Regions from separate parts of the Trichocoleus sp. FACHB-46 genome, predicted to be linked through region 1. Evidence: riboswitches for the same ligand, from Rfam matches in the RefSeq annotation. Region 1 holds a riboswitch; the other holds the start of a gene.

The links. Region 1 has a riboswitch for cobalamin ahead of H6F72_RS11325 (CbtB-domain containing protein). Riboswitches for the same ligand answer to the same signal wherever they lie in the genome.
Positions count from the first base shown of each region.
Region 2: linked by a shared signal. The riboswitch ahead of H6F72_RS09815 (sirohydrochlorin chelatase) and the one ahead of H6F72_RS11325 (CbtB-domain containing protein) in region 1 are both predicted to bind cobalamin.

Region 1 covers NZ_JACJOD010000014.1:219,337-226,938, forward strand. Annotated here, with positions in the region: gene H6F72_RS11320 (ABC transporter ATP-binding protein) at 1-1,462, shown strand, start outside; cobalamin riboswitch at 1,523-1,683, shown strand; gene H6F72_RS11325 (CbtB-domain containing protein) at 1,704-1,901, shown strand; gene H6F72_RS11330 (hypothetical protein) at 1,960-3,153, shown strand; gene rplU (50S ribosomal protein L21) at 3,290-3,634, shown strand; gene rpmA (50S ribosomal protein L27) at 3,692-3,976, shown strand; gene hemB (porphobilinogen synthase) at 4,205-5,188, shown strand; gene H6F72_RS11350 (glycoside hydrolase family 3 N-terminal domain-containing protein) at 5,229-6,869, opposite strand; gene rbfA (30S ribosome-binding factor RbfA) at 6,890-7,333, opposite strand; gene H6F72_RS11360 (DUF751 family protein) at 7,485-7,602, opposite strand, start outside.
Region 2 covers NZ_JACJOD010000013.1:465,618-473,219, forward strand. Annotated here, with positions in the region: gene H6F72_RS09790 (pitrilysin family protein) at 1-1,208, shown strand, start outside; gene H6F72_RS09795 (M16 family metallopeptidase) at 1,325-2,644, shown strand; gene sipA (regulatory protein SipA) at 2,708-3,007, opposite strand; gene H6F72_RS09805 (hypothetical protein) at 3,046-3,660, opposite strand; gene H6F72_RS09810 (glycoside hydrolase family 10 protein) at 3,661-4,944, opposite strand; gene H6F72_RS09815 (sirohydrochlorin chelatase) at 5,006-6,067, opposite strand; cobalamin riboswitch at 6,101-6,264, opposite strand; gene H6F72_RS09820 (hypothetical protein) at 6,318-6,542, opposite strand; gene H6F72_RS09825 (peptidylprolyl isomerase) at 6,563-6,988, opposite strand; gene H6F72_RS09830 (TspO/MBR family protein) at 7,135-7,602, opposite strand, start outside.

The DNA of each region.
Region 1 (7,602 bases):
GATCTTCAATCACTTGCTAACCCTAGAGCCGTTTTACTTCTCACTCAACACTGCTGGGGATCTCATTAGCCGCGCGACAAGTGATGTAGACAATATTCGGCGGTTGGTGGGGTTTGCTGTGCTCAGTTTGGCAAATACCGTCTTTGCCTATACTTTGACCTTGCCCGTCATGCTGACGATTGACTGGAAGCTGAGCTTACTGGCGATCGCACCTTACCCATTCATGTTGATGTTGGTGCGTTTGTTTAGCGATCGCCTCCGCAATGAGCAGCTAGAGGTGCAAGAAGAACTGTCTAAAATGAGCGATCTGATTCAAGAGGACATGAGCGGCATCGCCTTGATCAAGATCTACGCTCAAGAGGAAAATGAGCGGCGAGCCTTCCGACAACTGAATCAGCAACTGCTCAAAGCCAATCTGAAGCTAGCTAGAACCCGCAATACCTTATTTCCTTTGTTGATCGGCATCGCCAGCCTCAGCATTTTGGTGCTGTTGTGGCAGGGGGCCAGAGCGATCGCCACGGGAGCGCTGAGTGTCGGTGACTTTATCGCCTTGCTCCTATATGTCGAACGCCTGATCTTCCCCACGGCACTGCTCGGCTTCACGATTACAGCCTATCAACGGGGTGAAGTCAGTATCGATCGCGTCGAGTCAATTTTGACGGTGGAACCGAAGATCAAAAACGAGCCCGATGTGGTGCCGTTAACTCTAGCAGAGGTCAAAGGTCGCCTCAGCGCCCGTGATCTCAGCTTTACCTATCCTGGCGCCGTCATACCAGCGCTGCAAAATGTCAGCTTCACAATCGAACCGGGAGAAACCGTCGCGATCGTAGGGCCAATTGGGTCAGGTAAGTCCACCTTGGCAAATGCGATCCCCCGACTGCTGGATATTGTGTCAGAGCAACTGTTTGTCGATGACTACGACATTACTCAGTTGCGCTTGCAGGATTTGCGATCTGCGATCGCGTATGTGCCCCAAGACAGCTTCCTCTTCAGCACCACAGTCAAGAACAATATCCGCTATGGCGACCCTCTAGCAGAACAGCCAGAGGTAGAGTACGCGTCCAAACAAGCTCAAATTCACCAAGAAATTCTCAATTTCCCGCACCAGTACGAAACAGTGGTAGGTGAACGAGGGATTACGTTGTCTGGTGGGCAACGCCAACGCAGCGCCCTAGGCAGAGCTTTATTGGTTGATGCGCCCATTTTGATTTTGGATGATGCCCTCTCTAGCGTAGATAACCAAACCGCCACCCAAATTCTGAAAAATTTGTCGGAAGGTACACAACGTAAAACGGTGCTGTTTATCTCTCACCAACTGGCCGCCGCCGCTACCGCCGATCGCATTTTTGTCATGGATCACGGTCACATTGTCCAAATGGGCACCCATGATCAACTGCTCAAGCAGCCTGGACTATACCAAACTCTATGGAGCCAGCATGCCTTAGAAGAAATGCTACGCTAGGAACCAAAATCTGGGGTCGCAGTTTTGTGGCAAAAACGTTTATGTCAATAAACAGTGATATGATTGCCCTACTCATGCGGTTCTAGTGAGGAACAGTCACTAGAGGTAACGGGGAAAGTTCGGTGCAAATCCGACGCTGTCCCGCAACTGTGAAGGAATTTTTTGCTCAGCTAAGTAAAAATTTCCTAGCCAGGATGCCCGCCGGTGGGAAGTTCTATAGCTCTAAAGTGCGAGGTACACCATGAGAACTGCATCCCTAACTTCTGGCTCACTTCAGCAACAGGCCGTCCGTTGGACACTTTCGGTGCCTGTGCAAGCCACCTTATTTACTTCCTTGTGTGCGTTGACGCTCTGGACGGTTTACTTCTCAAGCTATCCTGCCGCCCACAACCAAATGCACTCGCTACGCCACCATACCTTGAGTGTTAGCTGCCACTAGAATTTCGCGCTTCGTCAGAATTCTTATCTCTCAGCATCCTCAAAGGTTCTAAGTCATAATGGCAAAAATTAAACTTGTTTCGCTCCTCAGCTTATTAGGGCTGCTAGGAGCTTTAGGCTATGGTGCGGTTGGGCGATCGCAACTCCTACAGCCATCGGTGAAGCTGGCAACTGAACCATCTACCACTCAGTTACTACCCTTTGAGGCCGATGCCGCGCAGCCCCAAAATCCAGTGCAAATGACGCTACAAGCGCTGGATGCAACCGGGAAGCCACTGCAAAATGCCAACATTCATGTCAAACTGCTAACCCCGCCTACGAATCCTTGGTTGCCCACCGACTTTCCCATCGTTGAGGGCACCAAGCTACTGGATTTGGCGGCGATCGCCGCTAACGGTCAACTGCAATTTCAGCAAATGCTCCCGATTCGCGGTGACTACCAACTCCAAGTCGAAGTTATACCAACCGTTGCTAATGCCTTTGCACCTTTCCAGCAAACCTTAACTTTGTCCGTCGCCGAAAATTCAATTAAATATCGCAACTTCGCCATCCTAGCCGTGATTTTGGTGGCAGTAGGTTTCGGCGGCGGTTGGGTGATTGGTGGCAAGCAAGAGTTGCAACCTGGAGAAATTGCCCCTCAGCGAGTTCGGCTGTTGCTGAGCGGAGCCATTGTGGTCGCGATCGCTGCTCTGCTAGTCGTCAATATTAGTGCTGAACTGTCTCACTCCCATGAGCACTCTCACGAACATGAGCATAGAGATAAGGCGATCGCCGCTTTGCCGTCTAGTGCGAACACGCAAGGCTTGGAGGTGAAGCTGTTAGGGCATCACCATGCCATGGTAGGCGAACCTGCTGAGTTGGCTGTACAGGCGATCGATGTGAAAACGGGTCAACCAGCAACTGATGTGGTGTTTGACATCAAAGCCAAATCTTTAGAAGCAGGCTGGGTTGCATTTACTCACCAAGCAACACCCAATAACCAAGGTGAATTTGCTTGGCAACAACAGTTTTTTGATGGCGCACCCCATCAAGTGGAAGTTGAAGTCACACCCAAACCCGGTGCGGCTCGTCAGTTTTCATCCTTCAAAGTGGCTCAAGAGATTGAAGTTGAGGGCGTAGAGCCACCGTTGCGATCGCGCCTCCTTTCCCTTGGCTACTTTATCAGCATTTTGCTGGTCGGCTTAGGACTGGGCTTATGGATACAACAACGGCGACAACCACGATCGCTCCTTGACAGCAAGGCGTTAAATTAGACATAATGGCAAATTGTCTGTCTATTCCTGCTCGGACCAGGTGAAGGCATCACAAAAAGCTGGCATGCTGATTGTGCAAAGCATTTCATAAAGAGCATTAGCCAGCTACCTGTACGGCAACTGTTAGGAGAATTTCATGGCTTACGCAATTATTGAGACGGGTGGTAAGCAACTGCGGGTAGAACCCGGTCGCTTTTATGATGTAGAGCGGATTGCGGGTGATGTCGATGCCGCTGTCACCATTGACAAAGTGCTATTTGTGCAAAACGACGGTGAAATTTCTGTTGGTCAGCCTTTAGTAGCAGGGGCAGCAGTTCAAGGTACCATCCTGCGCCAACTGCGAGGCCGTAAAATCATCGTGTACAAGATGCAGCCTAAGAAAAAAACCCGTAAGAAGCAGGGTCACCGTCAAGAATTAACCCGCTTGATGATCAACTCCATCAACCTGAATGGCACCGAGTTGGGTGCGGGCGAAGGCTAAGATCAAGTCAGGCAGCGTTGTCAACTTGCAAAACTTGTAGAGATCTCTGAGGGAACAATGGCTCATAAGAAAGGTACAGGTAGTACTCGTAACGGTCGCGACTCAAATGCTCAGCGCCTCGGCGTCAAGCGCTTCGGCGGTCAAGTGGTTCGTGCTGGCAACATCCTAGTGCGTCAACGTGGCACCAAGTTCCACCCTGGTAGCAACGTCGGTCGTGGCAGCGATGACACTCTCTTCGCTCTCGTTGATGGTGTTGTCACCTTCGAAAGAAAAGGTAAGAGCGGCAAGAAAGTCAGCGTTTATCCCGCTGCTGCTGAAGCTCCTGTTGCAGTTACTGCATAAGCTAAGGCGATCGCGATTTGCTAAATCGATTGTGGGGGCACAGCATGCTGTGCCCCTATTTTGTTTGCTTAAAATCCGGAGTTTTACAGAACGTTACTGAGTTGTGAGTGGGCAAGCAACAAGCCTTAAACTAGTAGACTGTTGAGAAATTTGAGAGTTAGCTAACCTTTCGTTACGAGGTTGCTAAGCCAGGTAGGTTTTTCTAAATTTTTACCTTTAGTAGACGCTATGTTTCCGACCCATCGCCCTCGCCGCTTGCGTGCCAATCCTCAGCTTCGTCGGATGGTACGTGAAACTATTGTCACCACCAGCGATTTGATCTACCCGCTGTTTGCCGTTCCGGGAGAGGCGATCGCTCAGGAAGTTCGCTCCATGCCAGGCGTTTACCAACTCTCCATCGACAAAATTGTGGAGGAAGCCAAGGAAGTCTATGACTTGGGCATTCCCGCAATTATTCTGTTTGGCATTCCCGCCGACAAAGACACCGACGCAACAGGGGCTTGGCATGAGTGTGGCATGGTCCAGAAAGCGGCGACTGCGGTCAAAGAAGCAGTCCCTGACCTGATCGTCATTGTTGACACCTGCCTGTGCGAGTACACCTCTCATGGTCACTGCGGCTACTTGCAAGTGGGGGATTTGAGTGGACGGGTGCTGAATGACCCTACTTTAGAGCTGCTGAAGAAAACAGCAGTTTCCCAAGCAAAAGCAGGTGCTGACATCATCGCGCCTTCTGGAATGATGGATGGCTTTGTGCAAGCGATTCGTCAGGGCTTGGATGAAGCAGGTTTCCAAGATCTGCCGATTCTTTCCTACGCCGCCAAGTACGCCTCTGCCTACTACGGCCCTTTCCGGGATGCGGCTGATTCTGCGCCTCAGTTTGGCGATCGTCGTACCTACCAGATGGACCCTGGCAATGCCCGTGAAGCCCTTAAGGAAATTGAGCTGGACATTGCCGAAGGCGCGGACATGCTGATGGTCAAGCCTGCGCTGGCCTACATGGACATCATCTGGCGCGTTAAAGAGGCAACCAACTTGCCTGTCGCAGCTTATAACGTATCCGGTGAATACTCGATGGTGAAAGCCGCAGCCCTCAACGGCTGGATCGACGAAGAAAAAGTCGTGATGGAAACCATGACCAGCTTCAAGCGTGCGGGTGCTGACCTGATCCTCACCTACCACGCTAAAGATATTGCCCGTTGGTTGGGTGCTTAACCGCTCCCCCGTCCCCTCTCCTTGTAGGAGAGGGGTGCCCTCAGACTTGCGGGTTGAATAAAGCGTCTAGAGCGATCGCTTGGGCGGCAGGCATTTGGCCGTAGGTAAAGACATAGGGTACATCAGCAGGAAGGTGGGGAATAAATTTCTCCAATGCATAAGGACTACCGTAGATCACCAATGCTTGGAGTTGATTCGTTTCCAGCAAAAATTTAAACCAATCTTGCGCTGTCTGAGTCAGCCCAGCACTGCCCCGGAACGGGTTGCCACGAATAAATAGTTGCAGCAGGGTTGGTTGGGGAGTTGTGAGTTGAGACTCAAAGGCGATCGCTGGAGTATGACTATCTACCAATTGCAAGTGATAACCCTTGTTCTGGGGTAGGGCGATCGCCGGGGTATATCGTCCTAAAAACTCACCAGCAGCTAAGGCATCGTCCACCACCACGACATTACGTAAAGTTTGGCCCTCGCTCGGTTGACTCAGACGCGACTCTTTAGGCAGGTGCATCTGCATGGAGTCCTGGAGGATGCCATTGACGGTGGCGATCGCCTCTGGCGTCGAGAGTTGCTCTAACTGAATTGGCGGTGGCGGTAAATTTTCCCAAGCGTGGGTGATGTCAGCACTTTCGGGCATCGGGGAGCAAACTTTGAACTTGGCCCGCCAAATCCGTTCTACCGACGCTTGAATGCGTTCTGGCGTAATCCGACCTGTTTCTACGGCTTCACATACCGCTTTGATGGCACCTTCGGGGTCAAGCGGCATCAACAAAATGTCTGCGCCTGCTTCCACGGCCAACACTGGCGCTTCATTCACGCCATAGCGGTTAGCGATCGCGCCCATGACTAAGGCATCGGTGACAATCAAGCCCTCGAAGCCTAAGTTTTGCCGCAGTTCTTGAGTCAGAATCCGGTGAGAAAGGGTCGCCGGAAACTGGGCATCCCACGCAGGGATTTGCAGGTGAGCACTCATTACCGCATCGACACCTGCCGCGATCGCACTCTTGAAAGGAGGCAGTTCAATCTCAGCAAAACGTTTTTCAGAATGCGTAAGAACGGGCAAATCCAGGTGCGAATCTGTAGCAGTGTCGCCATGGCCTGGAAAATGTTTAGCAGCCGTTAGAACTGGATGCTGTTGAGCACCTTGAATAAACGCCGTTGCCAGCTTCGATACCGTTTCTGGCGTTTCCCCAAATGCCCGGACGTTGATCACTGGGTTGTGGGAATTGTTGTTGACATCCACAGTTGGAGCCAACACCCAGTTAAGGCCGATCGCTAGCGCTTCTTGAGCCGTGTAAGCTCCCATCGCCTCGGCATAGTGCAAAGCTTGGGCTAAATTAGTTTGGGCGATCGCGTTGAGGGCCATCGGGGGCGGAAACCAAGTGGCACCGGAAAAGCGCTGCCCTACCCCTTCCTCAATATCAGCGGCAATTAGGAGGGGAATTTGCGCCCACTCTTGGAGTTGTTGCGATCGCAGGGCAATTTCGGCGGCACTCCCACCTAACAAAATCACGCCACCTACACCCAGATCTTGCACCCAGTGCTGCAATGTGGCAGCAGGAGGCTCCCAAACGGGATACTGAATTTGATGGTCAAACAAATACCCTGAGGCTCGGACAACAACCATCTGAGCCACTTGCTCAGCCAGGGATAAGCTCTCCCAGTTGGGCAATGGAGAAGTCACGCTAGATCCGACCAAAGGTTTTAATCCTCATCCTCATCTTCAGCTCCAACCAAATCTTGCTCCCAGTCGTCTGCGTCTTGGTCAATTTCTGCGGCTGCATCGTCAGGCTTGCGGTCTTGACTCAACTGGTTAATCAGAGAGAGAACACGGGTGCCGCGCTCAATAGAGCGATCTTCGACAAAAATCACTTCTGGGGTGCGTCGCAGCCGAACCCGCTGTCCTAGTTCGCTACGAACATAGCCTGTCGCTGACTTCAGCCCCGCCATTGTCTCCTCTCTCGCTTCATCGCTGCCATAAATGCTGACGAAGACTTTGGCATGCTGCAAATCGCCCGATACGTCTACGTCGGTGACGCTGACCATACCCGTACCCACTCGGTCATCTTTAATGCCAGAGAGGAGCATTTGGCTGACTTCTCGTTTAATTAATTCTGAAACGCGAGAGACGCGACGACTAGTAGCCATAACAAACCTGCTCTTTAACTCGAAAGCGAGACGTACATTTTACTGCGTCCGTACTCGAAACATGAGCCTCGTGTCAGGGCAGATGTTCGGTACAGACTTCTAATTTAGGCAGGGGTTGAGCAGTCAACCTCTCTCCAGAGAAATGAAGTGCTTATGCAGGGCTTAGTCCTAGCATGGCCCGGAGCGTCAGACTGAGAAAGACCAAGCCTGCGACGAAGATGCCTGTCAAGGCGATCGCGGTGGTGGGCTTCTTAAAAAGAGGGATTAAA
Region 2 (7,602 bases), on a different contig from region 1:
TGACGGTAATTCACCAAGAAATTGCTGCCACGCCTGTTGCCGTCGTAGATGTCTGGGTCCAAGCAGGTGCGATCGCGGAGCCAGAACCCTGGTCTGGGATGGCGCACTTTCTAGAACACATGATTTTTAAGGGCACCGATCGCCTCGCTCCCGGTCACTTTGACCATGCAATAGAAAGTCGCGGTGGGGTGAGTAATGCCGCGACCAGCCATGATTACGCTCACTATTTCATTACTACCGCTGCCGAACATCTGCCCGATACGCTGCCCCATTTAGCCGAATTGGTGCTGCATGCCGCGATTCCCGACGAGGAGTTCGACCGCGAACGCGATGTGGTGCTAGAAGAAATTCGCCAAGCCTACGACGACCCTGACTGGATTGGTTTCCAAGCCCTGATGGAGAGCGTCTATCAACGCCACCCTTATGGCCGCTCAGTTTTGGGGACAGAAGACCATCTGTTGCAAAACTCGCCCGAAGCGATGCGCCGCTTTCACCGCAATCACTATCAACCCGAAAATATGACGGTGGCGATAGTTGGGGGTTTGGATGTAACTGCCGCCACGGAACTGGTCAGCCAAGCCTTTGGGGAATTTAGCGATCGCACCGAATGCCCGATTGGTGAAATTGAAGCAGAACCGCCGATTGTGGGGATTCGTCGCCAAGAGTTGGGCTTACCCCGCCTAGAGCAAAGCCGCCTGATGATGGCTTGGATTGGCCCCGGTGTCGATCAACTCCAGCATGCCTATGGCTTGGATTTATTGTCAGTTTTGCTCGCTGATGGTCGCTCCTCGCGTTTAGTGCGGGAGCTACGCGAAGAGCGCAATCTAGTGCAAGCCATCCAAAGTGGTTTTTCGCTGCAACGAGAGTCCAGCTTATTTACGATTAACGTCTGGTTAGACACAGAAAATTTAGAGCGAGTGGAAGCGATTATTTGCGATCGCCTCTCCGAACTATTAACCACTCCGGTTCGGGATCAGGAACTGGCTCGCTGTAAGCGTTTACTGTGTAATGACTATGCCTTCTCTACCGAAACGCCAGGGCAATTAGCAGGGCTTTACGGCTACTACAACACGATCGCTAAAGCTCAAGTTGCGGTCACCTATCCTCAAAGGATTCAAGCTTTTCAGCCAGAAGAGTTGCAACATCTTGCCAGCCAATATCTCTCTCCTTATCACTATGCAGCCACTATCTTGCGACCGCTAGACTAGCAGAAGCAAATCCGTAACGTTTTGTTGAGATACTAGATGGGGCGATTTACGCGGTTTAGCCAGAATCAAAACAGCCAAAACTTAGTCAAACCAGCATAGTAAGGATCAGTTTGCTCGTGGATCAAAGTGTGACCCCTTTCCTGCAAAACCGCCAAGTTCATCGCACAGTGCTAGAGAATGGCATGGTTGTCCTCGCTGTAGAGAACCCTGCCGCCGACATTATTGCTGCTCGGATCTTCATTCGAGCCGGGAGTATTTGGGAGCGTCCTGAGCAAGCTGGGTTATCTCACTTGGTCGCTTCCGTCCTGACGAAAGGCACCGATCAGCTATCTTCTTTAGAAATTGCCGAGCGCGTCGAGTCGGTGGGTGCGGGCCTCAGCACGGATGCAGCCACTGACTACTTCTTGATGAGCTTGAAGACCGTTTCCAGTGACTTCGTGGAAATATTGGAGTTAGCAGGGCAACTGTTGCGATCGCCCACCTTCCCGGAATCTGAAGTAGAGCTAGAGCGTCGCCTCACCTTGCAAAGCATTCGCTCTCAGCAAGAACAGCCTTTTGCCGTGGCAATGGAGCAACTGCGGCAAGCGATGTATCAAGACCACCCCTATGCCTTGTCCGCCATCGGCACCGCAGCGAGCGTCGCGCAACTTAGCCGCAGCGACTTGCAGCAATATCACCAAACTTATTTTCGTCCTGACAATATCGTGATTAGCTTGGTGGGACGCATCACTCCAGAAGCCGCGATCGCTCAGATTCAGGAAGTCTTTGGAGATTGGCAAGCGCCAGACAGTTCTATTCCTGCCCTGACGCTACCTGTGGTGCCCGTAGAGCCGCAGCAGGTGGTTACGGCCCAAGAAACCCAGCAATCGATTATTATGCTGGGCTACCTCGCTCCCGCCGCCAAAAGCCAAGCCAGTACAGAAGAAGCTGCCCTCGACTACATTGCCTTGAAGCTGCTCAACACTTATTTGGGTAACGGTCTCTCCAGTCGCCTGTTTGTGGAGCTGCGAGAAAAACGCGGTTTAGCCTATGAAGTGTCTGCTTTCTACCCCACCCGCTTAGGTCAGTCCCAGTTTGTCACTTACATGGGCACCGCTCCCGACAATACGGCTACTGCCCTAGAGGGATTGCAGTACGAAGTTCAGCGCCTCTGCGGCGCTCCGCTGAGTGAAGCAGAATTGCAAACTGCTAAAAATAAATTGTTGGGGCAATACGCCCTCGGTAAGCAAACCAATTCCCAAATCGCCCAAGTTTTGGGTTGGTACGAAACCTTAGGGCTGGGTGTAGAGTTTGATGCTCAGTTCCAGAAAGCGATCGCCACAGTCACACCAGAAGCCGCGCAACAAGCCGCCTACCGTCATTTCACTCAGCCTTACGTTTCTTTAGTGGGGCCAGCCGCGTCAGTCAATGCGATCGCGGTTCCGGTGACACTTTAAAACCTAACCCCCAGCCCTTTCCCTAGAGGGAAGGGGAGCTAGATTCAAAGCGCTCCTGTTGATTTATTCAATAGTGGGAGGCAGGGTTTCTGTGTGCGATGATTCAATCACTTCGGCTTCTAGTGCTTCAGCGTTGTTAGCAGTTGCATCAGCAGATTCAAGGTACTGGCTATCGAGCAGAAACTTGCCGCCGCTAAAGTGGATGCTCCAGTAGCCGCCGGGGCGACGAGCCAAAATCGTGCCTTCTTCCCCTAACTGAATTACATTGGGGGGTCGCAACATCGGCATGGGGTCGGCTGTCTTGACATAGGGTGGCATCGTCACGACCCGAACGCGATCGCCAACAGCAAATTCTTTAGACATAACTTATTCTAGTCCTGGTGATTCCCCAATGGGTTAGGTTACTTGATTGCCGCATCTCGGAGCAACTGAGCCAAGCCCACTCCAGTCATCAGCGCCATCAGTAGCCAAACTAAGGCTAACCCAATCACCTCCCCTAGAAACAAACCTGTGATCGTGTGCAGCCAGCCACCGATCACCCAACCGCTGCCAAGCGCGATCGCCCAAGCTAAGACACTGACGCATATCCAGACTTTTGCATCCGCAAAACATTGCCGCAACACCAGCCATTGGCCCACTCCGAGTATGGCTCCCATCTTCATGCCATCTACCAGCCCGTAGAACAATCGCAACAAATCTGAGTGGGTTTGCGGCACGACCCAGCCCAAAGCCCCTAATTTGCTAGCTCCTAAAACAGTCCAGCAGAGGGTACTAGACAAGATCCACCAGCCTGCTTGAGGACACCAGCGTCGCAACACTAGCCACTGCGCTAAACCAATTACAGTACCGCCGATCGCGCCTTCCAAGCCTTGCAAAGCGGCTCTTTCGCCCACTTCTAACCAATAAAGGCTAATCAAAAATCCTAAAATATTGCCTCCTATCCATTGCAGGCAAAAGCGGTAGGCCAACCTTTGTCCAGGCTGGGCTAAAAATAGAGCGGGAGTTGAATGACCCATCTAGCGATTTGTCCTGGGGGGTTGAGCGGGCGCAACAAACAAAGTTTTGAATCCTTGCCGCCGCATCTGAGGCGATTCAGGCGCAATATAGCTCCACAAGCTCTCCCAGTAAAAAAAGGAGACACCATCAAACCCTTGCTCACGCGCAGCCTGGACTTGTTCCTGAATCTGCTGCATGTTGACGGGCTGCCCCCAAGAGCCTGTGTGAATGCCGATCGCCACTGGAATCCGTTGACGCGCGAACTGCACTGCAGGTTGCTTTAGTTCCGCTACAAAAGTAGACAACCTTTGGCGATAGACCTGTAAAACCAGTTCTTCAATCCAGCCCTGCCGCACCCAGGTTTGCCAATCTTGCAGGTAGGTTCTGTAGGAAAACCCTTGAGAGTTGGGGGATAGCGTGATTAAGCAATAGGGCCGCACCACTTTCACGGCGCGAAAAATTTGCTCCATCAAAGCGGTAATTTTATTCGCTCGCCAGCGCATCCATTCTGGGTCTAGCGGGTCATCAGGAGGCGGTTTACTCCCATGTTCTTGCTGGTAAAGCTTGACCGTAAAATCGTCGTAACCAAAATCTACTGGCAACCCAAAGTGGTCATCCAATTGAATCCCAGCGACATCGTAGCGAGTCACGACTTCTACAATCAGATCTACCATCAGGGTTTGCACCTCTGGGTGCAGAGGGTTCAGCCAAACTCGACTGATGCCAAACGGCTGCCGCAGTTTCTGCTGAGCGAATTCTAACCAGGATGGCGATCGCGACTTTGTAGCATTGGGTAAAGCTAATTGCTCCCAATCTGAGCGAATGGCTGTAGTGCCATCTTGACGGCTGGTGAGCCAATCGGGGTGCTGCTGGACTAATGCCGAGCCAGCGGGAGCCATAAAGCCGTACTCAAACCAAGGAATGATCCTGAGTCCCTGTTGATGGCCCTGCTGAACCATCTCCGCTAAAACGTCTTTGCCTAAACGCAGACTCGTTAGCATGGGGTCTTGCGATCGCCCAATGCTCCGCTTGAGCACAAAGCTGGGATAGAGTGTATGCCCCCGGTTCCACACGACAGGGTAAACCGTATTGAAGTGGAGCTGAGATAGCTGCTTGAAGGCTTGCTTGACTCCCCCAGGCCGAAACAGGACCGCACTTGCTACATTGGTCAGCCAGACTCCGCGTAGCTCGGTTAATGCTGGGGCCGCTGGTAGCTTAGGCCGCTGTGCTGGCACAACCAAAAGCACAACCACCAACATCAAAGAGAGTAAGCAGACTAGTCCAGTCTGAAACTTCTTGTCCATCCCCTTGCATTAACCAACCTTCTAGAGTCTAGCTGGCGATCGCTTTAGTGGCTCTAGGTCTTTAGGGAACTTGCCAAATTCTCTCGTGATATTGAGCGGGTTCGGCGTAGGGGTCAACGGTAGGATGATCGTGACCATGCCCGTGGCCGTGCTCATGTCCGTGAGCCTGCTCATGATTATGACCGTGATCGTGACCATGCCCATGATCATGCCCGTGGCCATGACTGCCACCATTAGCAACAGCCGCTAAGCGAAACTTACACATCTCGCAGTTCATCTGCACTTGGCCCAGTTGGGTTTCAATTTCTCGCTCCCGCAAAATGGAGAAGAGTTGCGGATGCAAGCCCATTTCTGGCAAGCAGGTCATGGAGATGTCGGGGTGCAGGTCTTGTTGCTGCGTGGTGATGTCAAAGATTTTCTTCATCAGCAACCCAGTAAACAAGAAGTAAGGCAGGACGATAATCCGCTTTGGTTCATACAGGCGGGCGCGACGGAAGCCTTCTTCTAAGCGGGGATGGGTGATGCCAATAAAGCAGGTTTCGACGGTGCTATAGCCGCTGCCTTCCCAGAGAATCCGAGCCATTTTGTAAACATCACCGTTGGCATCTGGGTCGCTGGCTCCACGCCCCACAAACAGCAGGACGGTATCTTTGCGCTCGATGCCTTGGGGGTTCCATTGAGGTTGGTCGAGTTCGGCTAGGCGCGATCGCCACAACTCCAAAATGCCAGGAGTGATGCCAAAGTGCCGCCCGTAGTGAAACTTGACCTGGGGATGCCGCTGCCGAGCGCGATCGAGTTCGTTGGTGACATCAAATTTGTTATGTCGTGCGGCAAAGAGCAAAATTGGCAAAACGGAAAATTCGGTGTAGCCCTGTTCGACGCACTGATCAACGCCTTCTTGAATGGAGGGAGCGGTGAGTTCGAGGAAGCAAGGAACTGCGGGGCGGGAGGTATCTAGAGCTTGGTACGCTGCGGCAAATTCGAGAAAGCTCCGCCGTCCATCTTCATCCCGACTGCCATGCCCAATCAGCAGTAAAGGTCGCTGCATGGGCAGAGGCGGTAGTTGTGCCGCTGGAGCAGCAGCATCGATTGTATTCAACAGGGTTGAATTGGTAGTTAACATGAGTCAAATCCTCTTTCCCGTGCGACGCAGGAAGTGAGTGAAGTGGTAACAGATAGGCGTTCTGGCTGAGGAGAGCTGACACTCTACTAAATCCGAATTTTCAGCTCCATTGACAGCTGCGGCACAGCACCGGACTCGCACCGGATTTTCCCTATCTGGCTACTGTTCACGTGTGCTTCGTTATCTTATCCCATCTGTTCTTGGGACTGTATGCGGGGGAGGGGGTTGAGGGCGATCGCTCGATGATCTTTTAGTTGGGTGTGCAAGCACATTTACTAGAACCAAACCCTTGGGGGCGCTTGCCCCCAAACCCCCGCTGAAGGACGGCTGCGTCCTCCAGACCTCCTCCAGAAGTTGGTTTTAGGGTACGGTTTTGACTATTGGAATGGCAATTAGATAGGGGGCTTAGGTATTCGCGAATTGCTTGGAACTTGGGCGATCGCTCCTTGGATAAGCCATGAGGCGATCGCGACACTACTTCTACCTAAGATTTACCTAGGATTCGATCTTGACGGAGAAGATTTTGTCGTCTTTCCGAATTGCATTCACGACATCTATATCTTCCGTTTTGCCAAACACGGTGTGCTTGCCGTCAAGGTGGGGCTGAGGTGAGTGGCAAATAAAGAATTGGCTGCCGCCTGTATCTTTACCAGCGTGAGCCATCGACAGGCTACCCGCCAAGTGCTTGTTGGGGTTGCCAGCCGTTTCGCATTTAATTTTGTAGCCCGGACCTCCAGTGCCTGTGCCTTGAGGACAGCCACCCTGAATCATAAAGTCAGAAATCACGCGGTGAAAGGTCAGACCGTCGTAAAACCCTTTATTCGCAAGATCGGTAAAGTTCTGCACCGTGTTAGGCGCATCCTGGTCAAATAGCTCCAGGTTAATCGTGCCTTTGGCGGTTTCCATTATGGCGCGAGTCATGGTCTCTCCTTATTAAGCCGAGATGGCTGATTGCGTCTACCAGCCAATTCATCTCATCCAGCTTAGAACAAAAGTCGCGATCGCTACATTTCGACCCAACCGCAATGGCTCAAACTGCCCTTTGACTGGCTTATCTAAGCACAAGTTTAAGCAGATTCTGGATTCAGCTTTGCCAACTCCCAAGTCGCATAGGTACCAATCGGGCTCCAGATTAAATAGGGAATGAGGAGGGCAGCGGCAGTAGCCGAAACGGGTGCAACCACCGCTGCCAGAATCCAACCTAGAACTGCTCCAGTACCGCCAATGAACGTACCAATGGTGAGGTTACGCAGCCACAACGTCAGAGGCTGGTAGACAATTGTCACAATTTCTAATAGCAGATAGAAACCCATGAGAAACCAGGTTTTTGAGCTGCCAGGGTCTCGTTCCCAAATGTTGTAGGCAGACCATGCGCCACAGACAAAAACCACCGCCCAAATCACTGGAATGGCAGGTTCAAAAGTGAGCCAGCTTGGACGACGTAAGCGCCGAAACCATTTCACATCACGGGGCCGAATCACACTACCACCGATCGCCACTAAAAAGGTTACGGCTGCAATTACCATCCAAGACTT